One region of the Solibacillus sp. GQ1 genome, then DNA from elsewhere that is predicted to be linked to it. Evidence: riboswitches for the same ligand, from Rfam matches in the RefSeq annotation. Region 1 holds a riboswitch; the other holds the start of a gene.

What was found. Region 1 has a riboswitch for glycine ahead of AC6CH1_RS05850 (amino acid permease). Riboswitches for the same ligand answer to the same signal wherever they lie in the genome.
Region 2: another riboswitch for glycine. It lies ahead of gcvT (glycine cleavage system aminomethyltransferase GcvT); the one in region 1 lies ahead of AC6CH1_RS05850 (amino acid permease).

The regions. Positions count from the first base shown of each region.
Region 1 is NZ_JCAXEX010000001.1:1,193,624-1,197,045, forward strand. It holds gene aspA (aspartate ammonia-lyase) at 1-500, opposite strand, end outside; gene AC6CH1_RS05845 (dehydrogenase) at 722-1,258, shown strand; glycine riboswitch at 1,579-1,658, shown strand; gene AC6CH1_RS05850 (amino acid permease) at 1,913-3,250, shown strand; gene AC6CH1_RS05855 (cobalamin-independent methionine synthase II family protein) at 3,349-3,422, opposite strand, start outside.
Region 2 is NZ_JCAXEX010000001.1:1,956,211-1,959,632, reverse strand. It holds gene comGF (competence type IV pilus minor pilin ComGF) at 1-338, shown strand, start outside; gene AC6CH1_RS10020 (shikimate kinase) at 648-1,160, shown strand; glycine riboswitch at 1,287-1,379, shown strand; glycine riboswitch at 1,383-1,492, shown strand; gene gcvT (glycine cleavage system aminomethyltransferase GcvT) at 1,653-2,762, shown strand; gene gcvPA (aminomethyl-transferring glycine dehydrogenase subunit GcvPA) at 2,866-3,422, shown strand, end outside.

The DNA of each region.
Region 1 (3,422 bases):
TCACGCATCATTTCCATCGCCATAATTAAATTATTTAACGTAGAAACTGTTGCAATATGAATAGCCGATGGGAATGCATCATTTGTTGACTGCGCCATATTGACATGGCTGTTAGGACTAATGATTGAATAAGTACCTTTTTCTTCCCCTAAAATTTCCAGTGCGCGGTTTGCAATTACTTCATTGGCATTCATGTTCATTGAAGTGCCTGCTCCGCCCTGAATTGGATCTACAACGAACTGGTCATGTAATAGTCCTGAAATAATGTCATCTGATGCTTGTGCAATTGCATTAGCAATTACTGGATCCAATTTGCCGATAGCGGCATTTGCAAGTGCCGAACTTTTCTTTACGATGGCAAATGCACGAATTAATTCAGGGTGCATTGTCATTTTAGTAATCGGGAAATTTTCTAATGCACGAGTTGTTTGAACGCCGTAATAAACGTCCTTTGGAATTTCTAATGTGCCTAAAAAGTCTTTTTCAATACGTGTACTCATTTGTACAAACCCTCCAAGAGAATGGTGTAATAGTTGGATAAACAACTACATTATACGCCATATAATAATAAAAGCTTACTTGCTGAATTATTAGTTTATTTAACGTTCTCACGTAAGCTTAAATTAACCAATATTAACAAATATAATGAGTGAAATTTCGTAACTTTTTGATTTTCTATACGACTAATTAGGAAAGGGATAAAGGGATGAGGTGATTGTCGATGAAGAAATGGTTAAGTTATATGCTGGTCGTGGGAATGATCTTGCTCCTTGCAGCATGTAATACGAAAGAAAACGAAACATCAACCGATTCAACTGAACCTGTGCAGGAAGAAAATAATGAAAATAAAGTAGAATATGAATTACTGTTTCATTTAGATTCGATACCTCCTGAGGTCGGTACGAGTATTTCAATCGTGCAGGATGAAAAGCTTTATACTACTTGGGCCGATATTTTTGGTTTTGAGTCGGTTCCATCTGTCGATTTTGAAACAGAGGAAGTGCTGTTTGTCACAGGATATTCGGATGGTTGTGGAAGAGAAATTGAGAAAATCGAAAAAGATGAGGATATTTTAGTCATTACCTTAAACTATCCGGAAGATATTCGCAGCGAGAAAGACATCGTCTGCACAGAAATCGCTTTGGACAATACGTATGTTGTCAAAATGAAAAAGACTAACACCTCAAAAGGAAAGCTGATTGATATCAATCGAACAACATATGAAGAAGATTCAACGGTTCAGGAAAAATTGCAGTAAACGAATACAGTAATACGAGGGGCTACCAATTCCTCTATATGAATATTACACTGAAAATATCGAATTTTCGGTGTAATATTTTTTTGGTCATGAATTTTCTGCAAGAAGAAAACATTATGTTGGGAATAAGGTTAAATTGCTATTTACATAATAAACGACTCCGATTGTCCATTGTAAGACGGTCAAAAAATTGGTAGTATGATTATCGTACAATAATAGTATTGAACGCGAACTATAGGAAACTGGAAGATGCCAGGGACCTATAGGCAACTAATTGCATACATATCAAGCGTTGATCGTCGTGGATAAAACTACTGACGGGAGCAGTTTCTGGAGAGAGCGCGATAATCCGCGTCGCCGAAGGGTTCACAATCTCAGGCAAAAGGACAGAAGAGTAATGAGAGACGCTTTTCTTTAACATAGGGTGTATGAACACCCATTGTTTAATGAAAAGCCCTCGATAGATGTCACAGATTTTTTGAAATCTGGGCGCGATTTTGCAGAGGCGAAATCGATTATTCTTAGACACAGGGACTGGCATATTATCAGTCCCTGTTTTTATTCCAGAAAAATTTACTTGATGGACCGCGATGAAGTACTTATTATTTTGCGCTGTGTAAACAGACAAAATACTTATCCTTTGGAGGAATCGTTTTGGAACAACAAGAATTAAAGCGCGATCTGAAAAATCGCCACGTTCAGTTAATTGCGATTGGAGGAACGATCGGAACGGGGTTGTTTTTAGGGTCAGGTAAAGCGATCTCACTTGCAGGACCTTCTATTATCTTTGCATACTTAATCGTTGGAACCGCACTATTTTTCGTCATGCGTGCACTTGGCGAATTGCTTTTATCAAAAGGCGGCTATGCATCTTTTACTGAGTTCGCCACTGAATACTTAGGGGACTGGGCAGGCTATATTACAGGCTGGACATACTGGTTTTGCTGGATTATGACGGCAATGGCAGATATTATCGCTGTCGGCATGTACACGCAGTACTGGTTTGATATCCCGCAATGGGTACCGGCTATCGCATGTTTAGTAGTTTTACTTATTTTGAATTTATTGACGGTCAAACTGTTCGGAGAGCTGGAGTTTTGGTTTGCGTTAATTAAGATCATCACAATTGTTGCGTTGATCGCAATAGGTATTGTATTGCTGATTATTGGCTTTGAAACAGATACAGGCAAGGTTGCTGTATCAAATTTATGGGAGCATGGCGGATTATTCCCGAATGGGGCATTTGGATTTTTAATGGCGTTCCAAATGGTTGTCTTTGCATTCGTTGGTGTTGAATTAGTAGGGGTAGCAGCTGCTGAAACGGCAAACCCGCAAAAGAATATCCCATCTGCAATTAATAAAATTCCCGTTCGTATTCTGCTGTTTTATGTAGGAGCATTATTCGTAATTTTAACAATCAACCCTTGGGATACATTAAGCGCGTCAAGCTCACCATTCGTTCAGGTTTTCGCATTGGTAGGTATTCCGATTGCAGCAGGTTTGATTAACTTTGTTGTACTGACATCAGCTGCTTCTGCAGGAAATAGCGGAATGTTCTCAACGAGTCGTATGCTGTTCAGTTTAAGTAGTAATAAACAAGCACCAAAAGCTTACGGTAAATTAAACAAAAATGCGGTGCCGCAAAATGGTCTGTTATTTTCTGCGGTTGTAGTATCGATTGGTGCATTGCTTAGCTATTTCATGCCGGACGATGCATTTAGTATCGTGACAACAATTAGTGCAATTTGTTTTATTTGGGTTTGGAGCATTATTCTGATTTCGCATATTATTTACAAAAAGCGTCATCCGGAATTACATAGATCTTCAATTTTCAAAGCACCTTTAACACCATTTATCAACTATTTAATATTGGCCTTCTTCTTGTTTTTACTAATCATTATGGCCATTTCCGAGTCTACGAGAACTTCACTGCTGTTAACACCGTTATGGTTTATACTGCTATTTGTTCTTTATAAGGTTCGTAAAAGATAATTAGGCAAATCCAACATGTTATAAAAAACGGAAAACACGCAAATTCAAAGATACCGAGAATTTGCGTGTTTTTCATATTGAAAATTATATGTTTATATTTAACTCCAGTACTGCAGAGCAAGTTGCTGTCCTTGCTGAATTTTTGCCCATTGTTCAGCTTCTGTAAGTTCAT
Region 2 (3,422 bases), 760 kb from region 1:
ATCTTCAACAGCTTGAGATGATGAAAGATGAGGTGAACTGGGAATTGTTCGTTTATGATCTTCATCAATACAATATGAATTCAGCATCTGGGAGGGTGCTCAGCTCTGGTATGCTGCAACTGGAAATATCAAATGACCCCGAGGAGCGTTTGTTTGTTTTTGATAAATCAGAACAGCATTTGCGTAAAAGGTCGAATAAAGGGGGAAATGAAATTATGCTGCCTTTTGTTGAGAAATGGGAGTTGGCGGTGGATGAAAATGATGTGAATATGAGGGTAGTGATGAAAAATGGAACAAAGCGAGAAAGAGACCTCGTGTTACCATTGCCTCCAAAATGAGAAGGGTGCATTATTTTTGCTGGCTGTATTTTTATTGTTCATAGTTTCCGGAGCTGCTGTTTTCTATACAAATGCATATTTTGCGCAAATAAAAGTATATAATTCATTGGAATCTATTTACGTTCGTGCTACGATAAATATACTAAATTTACCTTAAAGTTCGACTTCTTTTTGCAAAGTCGAAAAAATGTCGCATAATGCGATTTTGTTTGACCTAAAAATATTTCTGTTTAAGTAGCAAAATAGAAACGAAAGAATAGGTAGAGGCGTAATTGATTAAGTAGTCCGTAATAGAAGAAGGTGAACAGCATGCGTAAAATTTATTTAGTAGGATTTATGGGGTGCGGAAAAAGTGCGATTGGAAGACGTTTAAGTTTTTTCTTGAAAATGCCGTATTACGATATGGATCATGAAATTGTACGACAACAGGGTATGACAATTCCTGAAATTTTCGAGAAATACGGCGAAGCACACTTCCGAAAAATCGAGACGGAATTTTTAAAGAACTTTCGTGATGAAGCATGCATTATCGCTACAGGCGGTGGGGTAGCCGTAAATGAAGAAAACAGGAGAATTATGCGCCAGACAGGGCTTGTATTTTTTCTTGATGCAAAATTTGAAGATATTTATATGCGTATTCGGAATGACAAAAACCGTCCCATTGTTCAATCATCAACGGAGCAAGAATTGGAAAATCTGTATCACCAACGCAGAAAGAATTATCGACTAGCTGGCCATATACAAGTACTGACAGCCGGGAGAACGTTAAGACAAATTGTTGAGTACATCGGCTTTCAAGTAAAACGTCTTAAAGGCGAATGATTACTGGATAATCGTACTTAATGTTCGTATTTTGAATAAAATTAAAAAAAGATTGCGTTTGCATTATATTCAATGTTAGGATATTGCTAAGAAGAGCAATAACATGAAGTAAATAATCTAACGCGGATGATGGTACGGGGAGAGAACGTGATGTCACGTCGCCGAAGGAGCAAATAGCTATGCTATGAATCTCTCAGGCAAAAAGACTCGTATTGGACGCAACTCTGGAGAGTGCTGTAATCAGCTATTGTTGCGAACAGCCACCAACGGGGAAAGCCTAAATTGTGATAGTGGATCAAATTTGGGTGTAACTTTCAGGTGCAAGGACAGAGAATCTCGGTAAAGGGGATTCGTCTGTCTTTTTTTGTGGAGAAATCGGCTTTTAATATTCTGATGATTCTAATAAAAAGATAGATTTACACTTTGATAGGTGTAATGTTGTTTCCCCTTACAAAGCAAAACGAACATACATAACTAAAGGAGGAAATGAACATGACAAATGAATTAAAGCTAAAGCGCACACCACTTTTTGATGAATATGCAAAGTATGGTGGAAAAACAGTTGATTTTGGCGGCTGGGAATTACCGGTACAATTTTCTTCGATTAAAGAGGAGCATGATGCGGTTCGTAACCGTGCAGGACTTTTTGATGTATCCCATATGGGGGAAATTATCGTAGAAGGTCCGGATGCACTAGTTTATCTACAAAAGATGCTTTCCAACGATATTTCTAAAATTGCAGTTGGCGGCGCACAATACAGTGCACTATGTTATGAAGATGGCGGTGTTGTTGACGATTTACTGACATACCGTTTGGAAGATAACCGTTATTTACTATGTGTTAATGCAGCGAATATTGAAAAGGACTTTGAATGGTTACAGCAGCATGTCGAAGGGGATGTCAAAGTGACAAATGTGTCAGATGACTATGCTCAAATCGCATTGCAAGGACCATTATCTCAGGAAGTTCTGCAAACATTAACAGCAACAGATTTAACGGCAATTAAATATTTTAAATTCCAGGACAATGTGGATGTAGGCGGTCATTCGGTTCTAGTTTCTCGCTCTGGCTATACAGGTGAAGACGGATTTGAAATTTACGGGACACCAGCAGCGATTGTCGATTTATGGAACAAAATTTTGGAAGCAGGAAAAGACAAAGGTGTAGTAGCGGCCGGTTTAGGAGCACGTGATACACTTCGCTTTGAAGCTTGCTTACCATTATATGGCCAAGAGATTTCAAAAGAGATTTCACCATTGGAAGCGGGAATTGGCTTTGCGGTGAAATTGGCAAAGGATCCGCAATTTATCGGTCAGCAAGCATTAATTGACCAAAAAGAAAATGGCCTAACACGTAAATCTGTAGGCATCGAGATGATTGATAAAGGTATTCCCCGCCATGGCTATAAAGTATTTAAAGATGGTGAAGAGATTGGTTTTGTAACTACAGGAACTCAGTCACCAATGACAAAGCGTAATATCGGCTTAGCTTTAATTGACGCAAAATTCACAGAAGTTGGAACTGAATTAGAAATTGAAGTACGAAAAAATAGAGCAAAAGCAGTTGTTGTTGAAACTCCATTTTACAAGCGTGCAAAATAAAATGAAACTTCAATCAGTGGGGGTCTTCATCCCCTAGATTGATAGTTGAACCAAGCTTACTGCCCGTTAATGCGGGATAAAACTTTTGAAAAGAGGGTTAACAATGAAACATCGTTATTTACCAATGACGGAACAAGATAAACAAGAAATGTTAGACCGTATCGGGGTTGCGACAATTGATGAGCTTTTCGAGGATATTCCTGAGAAAGTTCGCTTCCAAGGAAGCTACAATATTAAACCTGCCAAGTCAGAAGCCGCTTTAATGAAGGAACTGGCACAACTTGCTTCAAAAAATAAAGATACAGCAAGCAATGTATCGTTTTTAGGTGCAGGTGTATACAACCACTATAAACCGGTAATTGTTGATCACGTTATTTCACGTTCGGAGTTCTATACAGCATACACTCCATATCAGCCGGAAATTTCACAAGGTGAACTTCAAGCGATTTTTGAGTTCCAAACGATGATCGCAGAACTGACAGGCATGGATATTGCAAACTCTTCTATGTATGATGGCGGTACGGCATTGGCAGAAGCAGGTATGCTTGCTGCAGGTCATACACGTCGCGGAAAGTTACTTGTTTCAGGAGCTGTACATCCGGAGTATCAAGATGTTGTGAAAATGTATGCTACAGGACAATCAATAGAAGTCGTTACAAT